Thiosocius teredinicola: one gene and its partner. The main gene of each other region encodes a partner of the protein of the gene in region 2 in a complex. Links are inferred from orthologs where the notes say so. Each region holds a gene or a part of one and is shown on either strand. Other genes may lie near its edges. The genes, in order: cheY and B1781_RS02975.

Region 1 (3,114 bases), 770 kb from region 2 along the record:
CAGGGCTTCAAACTCGTCTTCGGTGATCTCGTCGCTGGTCGGGGTCGGGGCCGCGGCTGCTGCTGCGGGGGCGGCTTCGGTCTCGCCTTCTGCCGCGCCGCCGAACTTGCCCTTGCCATGCAACTGGTCGAGCAGTGCCTCGAACTCTTCTTCGGTAATATCGTCGCCGCCCGGTGCAACACCGGCCGCATCATCGGCTGCAGGCGCAGGCGCTGCCTCGGCCACCGGCTCGGGTTCCGCCACCGGTTCAGGTTCGGCTTGAACTTCAGGTTCGGCCGCAGGCGCTTCGGCGACCGCCTCGGCCTCGTCGCCACTGCCGTCATCGGGCTGGGTCAGCACTTCGAGGCGCGCCAGCAGATCCGGGTCGGCCGGCTCCGGCATTTCGCCTTCGACCAGGCGCTCCATCATTTCATTAACAACGTCCAGCGACTGCAGGATGGTATCCATGACGTGCGGCGTGACCGCGCGCTGCCCCTGGCGCAAAACGTTCAACAAGTCTTCGGCACGGTGGCAGGTCTCTACCAGCGGTGTAATCGCGAGGAATCCGGCACCGCCCTTGACGGTATGGAAACCGCGGAAGATCGCGTTCAGCAGATCCATGTCTTGCGGACTCTGCTCGAGATCGACCAGCTGTTCACCCAACTGCTCGAGGATCTCGTTGGCCTCTACCAAAAAGTCCTGGAGGATTTCGTCGTCTGCATCGAGACTCATCGTTTAGAACCCCAAACTTGAGAGCAGGTCATCGACGTCGTCTTGACCGCTAACCACATCGCCTTTGTCGACACCCGGTACTGCCGGCCCTTCCGCCGTGATATCCGGGCCGCTAGGCTGTTCTTCATCTTTCGGCTTCGCTTTGGCACCCGACAAGCGAACCAGCTCGACCAGCTTGCCTTCCACATCGTTGACCAGCTTGATCACCTTGCGGATCACCTGGCCGGTCAGATCCTGATAACCCTGGGCCATCAGCACTTCCGACAGCTTGCTGTGCAGTGCCTCTGAATTGGCCTGCGTGGCACCGAGAAACTTGCTGATCTCTGTGCTCAGATCACGGAAGTCGTCGACCGTCATCTGGCGCGAATTGAATTTGTCCCACTGTTCCGACAGGTGGTGCGCATCGTTGCGCAGGGTATCGGCCAGCGGCAGGCTGTCCTCAACCGCGCCGAGCGTGGTGTTGGCCGCCTGTTCGGTAGTCTGAATAACGTATTCCAGTCGTTCCGCCGCGTTCGGCATCTCAGTCTCGGCGATGTTCGCCAACTGGGCGTCCATCACAAAGCCATTGATCGAATCATGCAGCTCACGGGTCAGCCGGCCCACTTCCTGAAACAACATGCTGTCACGGAAACCTGCAAGCTGTGCGATAACCGAAATCGCTGCATCCTCGCTGCCGGATTCCAAGTGATCGACCAACGTTTTGGCCAGCTCCAGTTTTTCGCTTACTTGCTCGGGATTCTGTGCCATTAGGGTTTCCATAGTGCTGATCAGGCCGCGACGCGCTCAAAGATCTTGTTGATCTTTTCTTCCAGCGTGCCGGCAGTGAACGGCTTGACAACGTAACCGTTGACGCCCGCCTGGGCAGCTTCGACGATCTGTTCGCGCTTCGACTCGGCAGTAACCATCAGTACCGGCAGGGACTTGAGTTTTTCGTCGGCGCGCACGGCCTTGAGCAGGTCGATACCCTGCATACCGGGCATGTTCCAGTCGGTGATCAGAAAGTCGAAATTTCCACTCTGCAGCAGCGGTAGCGCGGTCATGCCATCGTCAGCTTCCTGTGTATTGGTGAAGCCAAGATCCCGCAGCAGGTTTTTGATAATCCGGCGCATCGTGGAGAAGTCGTCCACAACAAGGATCTTCATGTTCTTGTCCAAAGCAACCTCCGCACATCAGACAATGTGGCCCCGACGAAAAGGCCCGATTAATTGATTCATCCGGCGTATCGGCACTACGCCGAAAAACCGTAGGGATTTTTTTCTTGAAAAAGCTTATTTGAGCCCGTCTTCGGGCAGCCACTCGCCCAGACGCGAACGCAAACGCAATGCGGCCTGACTGTGTATCTGGCAGACGCGTGATTCGCTCACGCCGAGCACCTGGCCGATCTCGCGCAGGTTCAGCTCTTCGTCGTAATACAGGGCAATTACGAGGCGCTCGCGTTCCGGCAGGCTGGCGATGGCATCGCCGAGGGCTTCGCGGAAACGGCTCTTTTCCAGGCCGCGGTCGGGACCGTCTTCGAGCGAGTTACGCGTGCGTGCGGCCGTGGCGCCGCCTTCGTGCGGCACAACCTCGCCCACTTCACTCAGTTCTTCGTAGCTGAAGATGCGCGCACCCGACGCGTCCTGCAGAACCTGGTGGTATTCCTCGATCGACATGCCGAGCGATTCGGCAACCTCGACATCACGTGCGTCACGCCCTTCGGTGTTCTCGATCTCACGCATCGCATCGGCGACCATGCGCGCCTTGCGGTGTACCGAACGCGGCGTCCAGTCGGAACGGCGGATCTCGTCGAGCATCGCGCCGCGAATACGGATGCCGGCGTAGGTTTCGAAGCTCGCACCCTGGCTCGCATCGTAGTTGCGGCTGGCCTCGATCAAACCAATCATGCCCGCCTGAATGAGATCTTCGGCCTGCACCGACGGCGGCAGACGGTTCATCAGGTGGTAGGCGATGCGTTTTACCAGCGGCGCATGCCGGGTCACCAGGTCATCAAAACTTTGGTCTTTAACTGCATCATAAGTTGCAAGATTGCTCACAGCACCATCTCCCCATAGTCACTGGAATATTTGATAAGACGCTCGACGAAGAACTGCACCTGGCCATTTGCACCGCTCGGCTGCGGCCATGTTTCTATTTTTTTGGCCAGGCTGCGAAACACCTGCGCAGCCTTGCTGCGAGGGAACGCCTGTACTACCGGCTTTTGCGCCCGTACGGCTTTGCGCACACTCTCATCGAAAGGAATCGCACCCATGAAGCTCAGGGTGACGTCGAGGTACCGGTCGGTGACCCGGCACATCTTGGTATACAACTCGCGGCCTTCCTGCGCGCTGCGGATCATGTTGGCCAGGATCCGGAAACGCTGATGGCCATAGTCACGGTTCAACAACTTGATAATGGCGTACGCAT
Region 2 (3,244 bases):
GCTAATACCACGCCAGATACCCGCTAAATATCCTCGCTGCAGCGCCTAAAGAATCCGCCTCGAACGTCGATACCGCCTAGAACCGCGCTGCGTCTGCGAACCGCTATCAGGCTACACGCTGCAGGCATGCGCTTGGCACTTCGCCAGCTTCGTCCGCTGTCGAATGGAAACGTATCAGCTGAATTCAACGAGGAGTTCGAGAATATGGCAGCAAGTATCCTGGCTGTAGATGACTCAGCATCAATGCGCCAAATGGTCGCTTTTACCCTCAAAGGTGCAGGCTATGACGTCGTCGAAGCTGCTGACGGCGTAGAAGCTCTGAACATCGCAAAAAGTCGCTCGGTCAATCTGGTTATCACCGACGTCAACATGCCCAACATGGATGGCATCTCGCTGATCAAGGAACTGCGCACCCTGCCCAGTTACAAGTTCACGCCGTTGCTGATGTTGACCACGGAATCCGGGGCCGACAAAAAGCAGCAGGGCAAAGCTGCCGGCGCCACCGGTTGGATCGTCAAGCCGTTCAATCCGGACCAATTGCTGAACACCGTCAAGAAAGTTTTGAGCTGATCGCTCGAACCGGTCAAACCGACAGGAGAGCGGAATGAGCTTTGATATGGCGCAGTTCCACCAGGTGTTCTTCGAAGAGAGCTTCGAAGGCCTGGATGTAATGGAGTCGGGGCTTTTGGGCATGGACCCGGGAGCCGCGGACTCGGAAGAGATCAATGCGATCTTTCGGGCCGCACACTCGATCAAGGGTGGTAGTGGTACGTTCGGATTCAGCGACGTCTCGAACTTCACGCATGTGATGGAGACCTTGCTCGACGAGATGCGCGACGGCCGCCGCGAGGTGACTGCCGACGCGGTCAACGTGCTGTTGCAATCCGTCGATGTGTTGCGCGAGATGCTGATTGCCGCACGCGACGGCGGAAGTGCCGACGAAGAGCGGGTCAAGGAACAAAGCGCTGAGTTGGAGCGGGTGCTGGCTGACAAAGATGGCAGTGGCGCCGTGGCTGCAGACGTTGCGGCGAGTGAACCTGTCGAAGCAGCCCAGCCCGAGGCCGAGGCCGAGGCCGAGGTCGAACCCATCGGCTGGAAGATCGTCTTCCGTCCGCACCAACATCTGATGCGCACCGGCAACGATCCGCTGCGCATCATCCGTGAACTCGGCGAGCTCGGTGAGCTGACGTCGACTTGCGACGTGTCGGACCTGCCGTCGCTGGAAGAACTCGAGCCCGAAGACAGCTACCTGTCATGGGATCTGCGCCTGATCGGGGCCATCGAGAAGACTCAGATCGACGAGATTTTTGAATGGGTGGAAGATGACTGCGATTTCGCCGTGATCCCAATCCTGCCTGAGGGCTTCGATGCGACCCAGGCCGCTGCCGCGCCCGCACAACAGGCACAACCCGATCAGCCGGCTGCGCCCGCCGTGCAGGCCGCCCCGCCGCCGGTCGAACGCCGCCAGGCGGAGCGTCGCGCGTCCGGTAGCGATCGGCGCCAGGGCAACGACCGCCGCCAGGCAAGCGGTTCGGCGGCTTCGAGCTCCATCCGCGTCGATATTCACAAGATCGATGCGCTGATCAACATGGTCGGTGAGTTGGTTATCACCCAGTCGATGCTGGGCATGCTCGGCAACGATTTCGACATGAGCCGTGTAGAGCGCCTGCGCGAGGGGCTGACACAGCTCGAGCGCCATACCCGTGAACTGCAGGAAAGTGTCATGGGTATCCGCATGGTGCCGATCAGTTTCTCGTTCAGCCGTTTCCCGCGCCTGGTGCACGACCTGAGTACCAAGCTCGGTAAGAAGATCGAGCTGAAGATGAGCGGTGAAAACACCGAGGTCGACAAGACGGTTATCGAGAAGATCGGTGACCCCTTGGTGCACCTCGTGCGCAACAGCCTCGACCACGGTATCGAGACCCCCGAAGAGCGCGTGGCGGCCGGCAAGCCCGAGACGGGCACCGTCTATCTCGGCGCATCGCACCGTGGCGGCAATATCGTTATCGAGATTCGCGACGACGGGCGCGGTCTGCCGCGCGACAAGATTCTCAACAAGGCGATCGAACGCGGTCTGGTCAAAGCGGAAGACAACCTCAGCGACAAAGACGTGTACGACCTGATTTTCCAGCCTGGATTCTCTACGGCAGAACAGGTCAGCGATGTGTCGGGCCGCGGAGTCGGCATGGACGTGGTGCGGCGAAACATCAACGAACTCGGCGGTGCGATTGAGATTGAATCAACGCCGGGTGAGGGCAGCGCGATCATCGTGCGTCTGCCGCTGACGCTGGCGATCCTCGATGGTCAGACGATTCGTATCGGCAAAGAGATCTACATCGTTCCGCTGGTATCCATCATCGAGTCCATTCAGATCGATGAGTCGATGCTCAGTACCGTCGCCGGCAAAGGTGAAACCTTTAAGCTGCGTGACGAGTACCTGCCGATCGTGCGCATGCACGAGGCGTTCGGTATCCAAGAACACGATGCGCACAAACTGACCGATGGCATTCTGGTGGTGGTCGAAGGCGAGGGTCGCAAGTGCGGTCTGTTCGTCGACGATCTGCTTGGCCAGCAACAGGTGGTCATCAAGTCGCTCGAGGCCAACTATCGCAAGGTCGATGGCATCTCCGGCGCGACCATTCTCGGCGACGGCTCGGTGGCACTGATCATCGACATCCCGGGACTGATGCGCCTGGCGAAGAACGGAGGCGGCCGCGGCCGCCCGCATCTGGCCCTGACCGCTTGATCGCGAAGAGGTATAGCAATGACCGATGTCGATAACACTGTCGAAGTCGAAGAGGACGAAGGCGCAGGCGTCGAGTACCTGACCTTCGTGCTGGCCGATGAACTGTACGGCGTGAACATCCTTGAAGTTCAGGAGATTCGTGGCTGGGAGCAGGTCACTCGCATCCCGAACTCACCGCACTACGTCAAGGGCGTGATCAACCTGCGCGGCACCATCGTGCCGATCATGGATCTGCGTCTGCGATTTAATCTTGAAGCGGAAGAGTACACCAAGGAGACGGTGGTTATTGTCGTGCGTACTACTGACAGACGCGGCGAGCAGCGTTCGATCGGTCTCGTCGTGGATGCCGTTTCCGACGTTCTGGTCGCACGTGAAGAGCACATCGTCGGCACACCGGAATTCGGGGCCAACGTACCAACCGAGAACATCACCGGTTTGGTAACGGACGACGAAAACATGGTCATGTTGCTGGACGTTTCGAGCCTGCTAGAGGCCGAC

What was found.
Region 1: the proteins of B1781_RS02975 (region 2) and cheY are in contact, whole or in part, in a solved structure (PDB 1A0O), measured with the Escherichia coli proteins. The link is inferred for Thiosocius teredinicola from one-to-one orthologs.

The regions. Positions count from the first base shown.
Region 1 is NZ_CP019936.1:1,393,594-1,396,707, reverse strand. What follows is about bases 167-2,958. They hold cheY (chemotaxis response regulator CheY), read right to left. Parts: upstream 1,854-2,958; coding sequence 1,479-1,853; downstream 167-1,478. Other genes in these bases: B1781_RS06825 (P-loop NTPase), read right to left, coding at 2,741-2,958; B1781_RS06830 (RNA polymerase sigma factor FliA), read right to left, coding at 1,980-2,744; B1781_RS06840 (protein phosphatase CheZ), read right to left, coding at 715-1,458; B1781_RS06845 (chemotaxis protein CheA), read right to left, coding at 167-711. In the rest of the region: more of B1781_RS06845, read right to left, coding at 1-166; more of B1781_RS06825, read right to left, coding at 2,959-3,114. UniProt on the Escherichia coli protein: Involved in the transmission of sensory signals from the chemoreceptors to the flagellar motors.
Region 2 is NZ_CP019936.1:627,595-630,838, forward strand. Bases 254-3,175 are described here. They hold B1781_RS02975 (chemotaxis protein CheA), read left to right. Parts: upstream 254-604; coding sequence 605-2,746; downstream 2,747-3,175. Other genes in these bases: B1781_RS02970 (response regulator), read left to right, coding at 254-570; B1781_RS02980 (chemotaxis protein CheW), read left to right, coding at 2,765-3,175. Also shown: more of B1781_RS02970, read left to right, coding at 205-253; more of B1781_RS02980, read left to right, coding at 3,176-3,244. UniProt on the Escherichia coli protein: Involved in the transmission of sensory signals from the chemoreceptors to the flagellar motors. CheA is autophosphorylated; it can transfer its phosphate group to either CheB or CheY.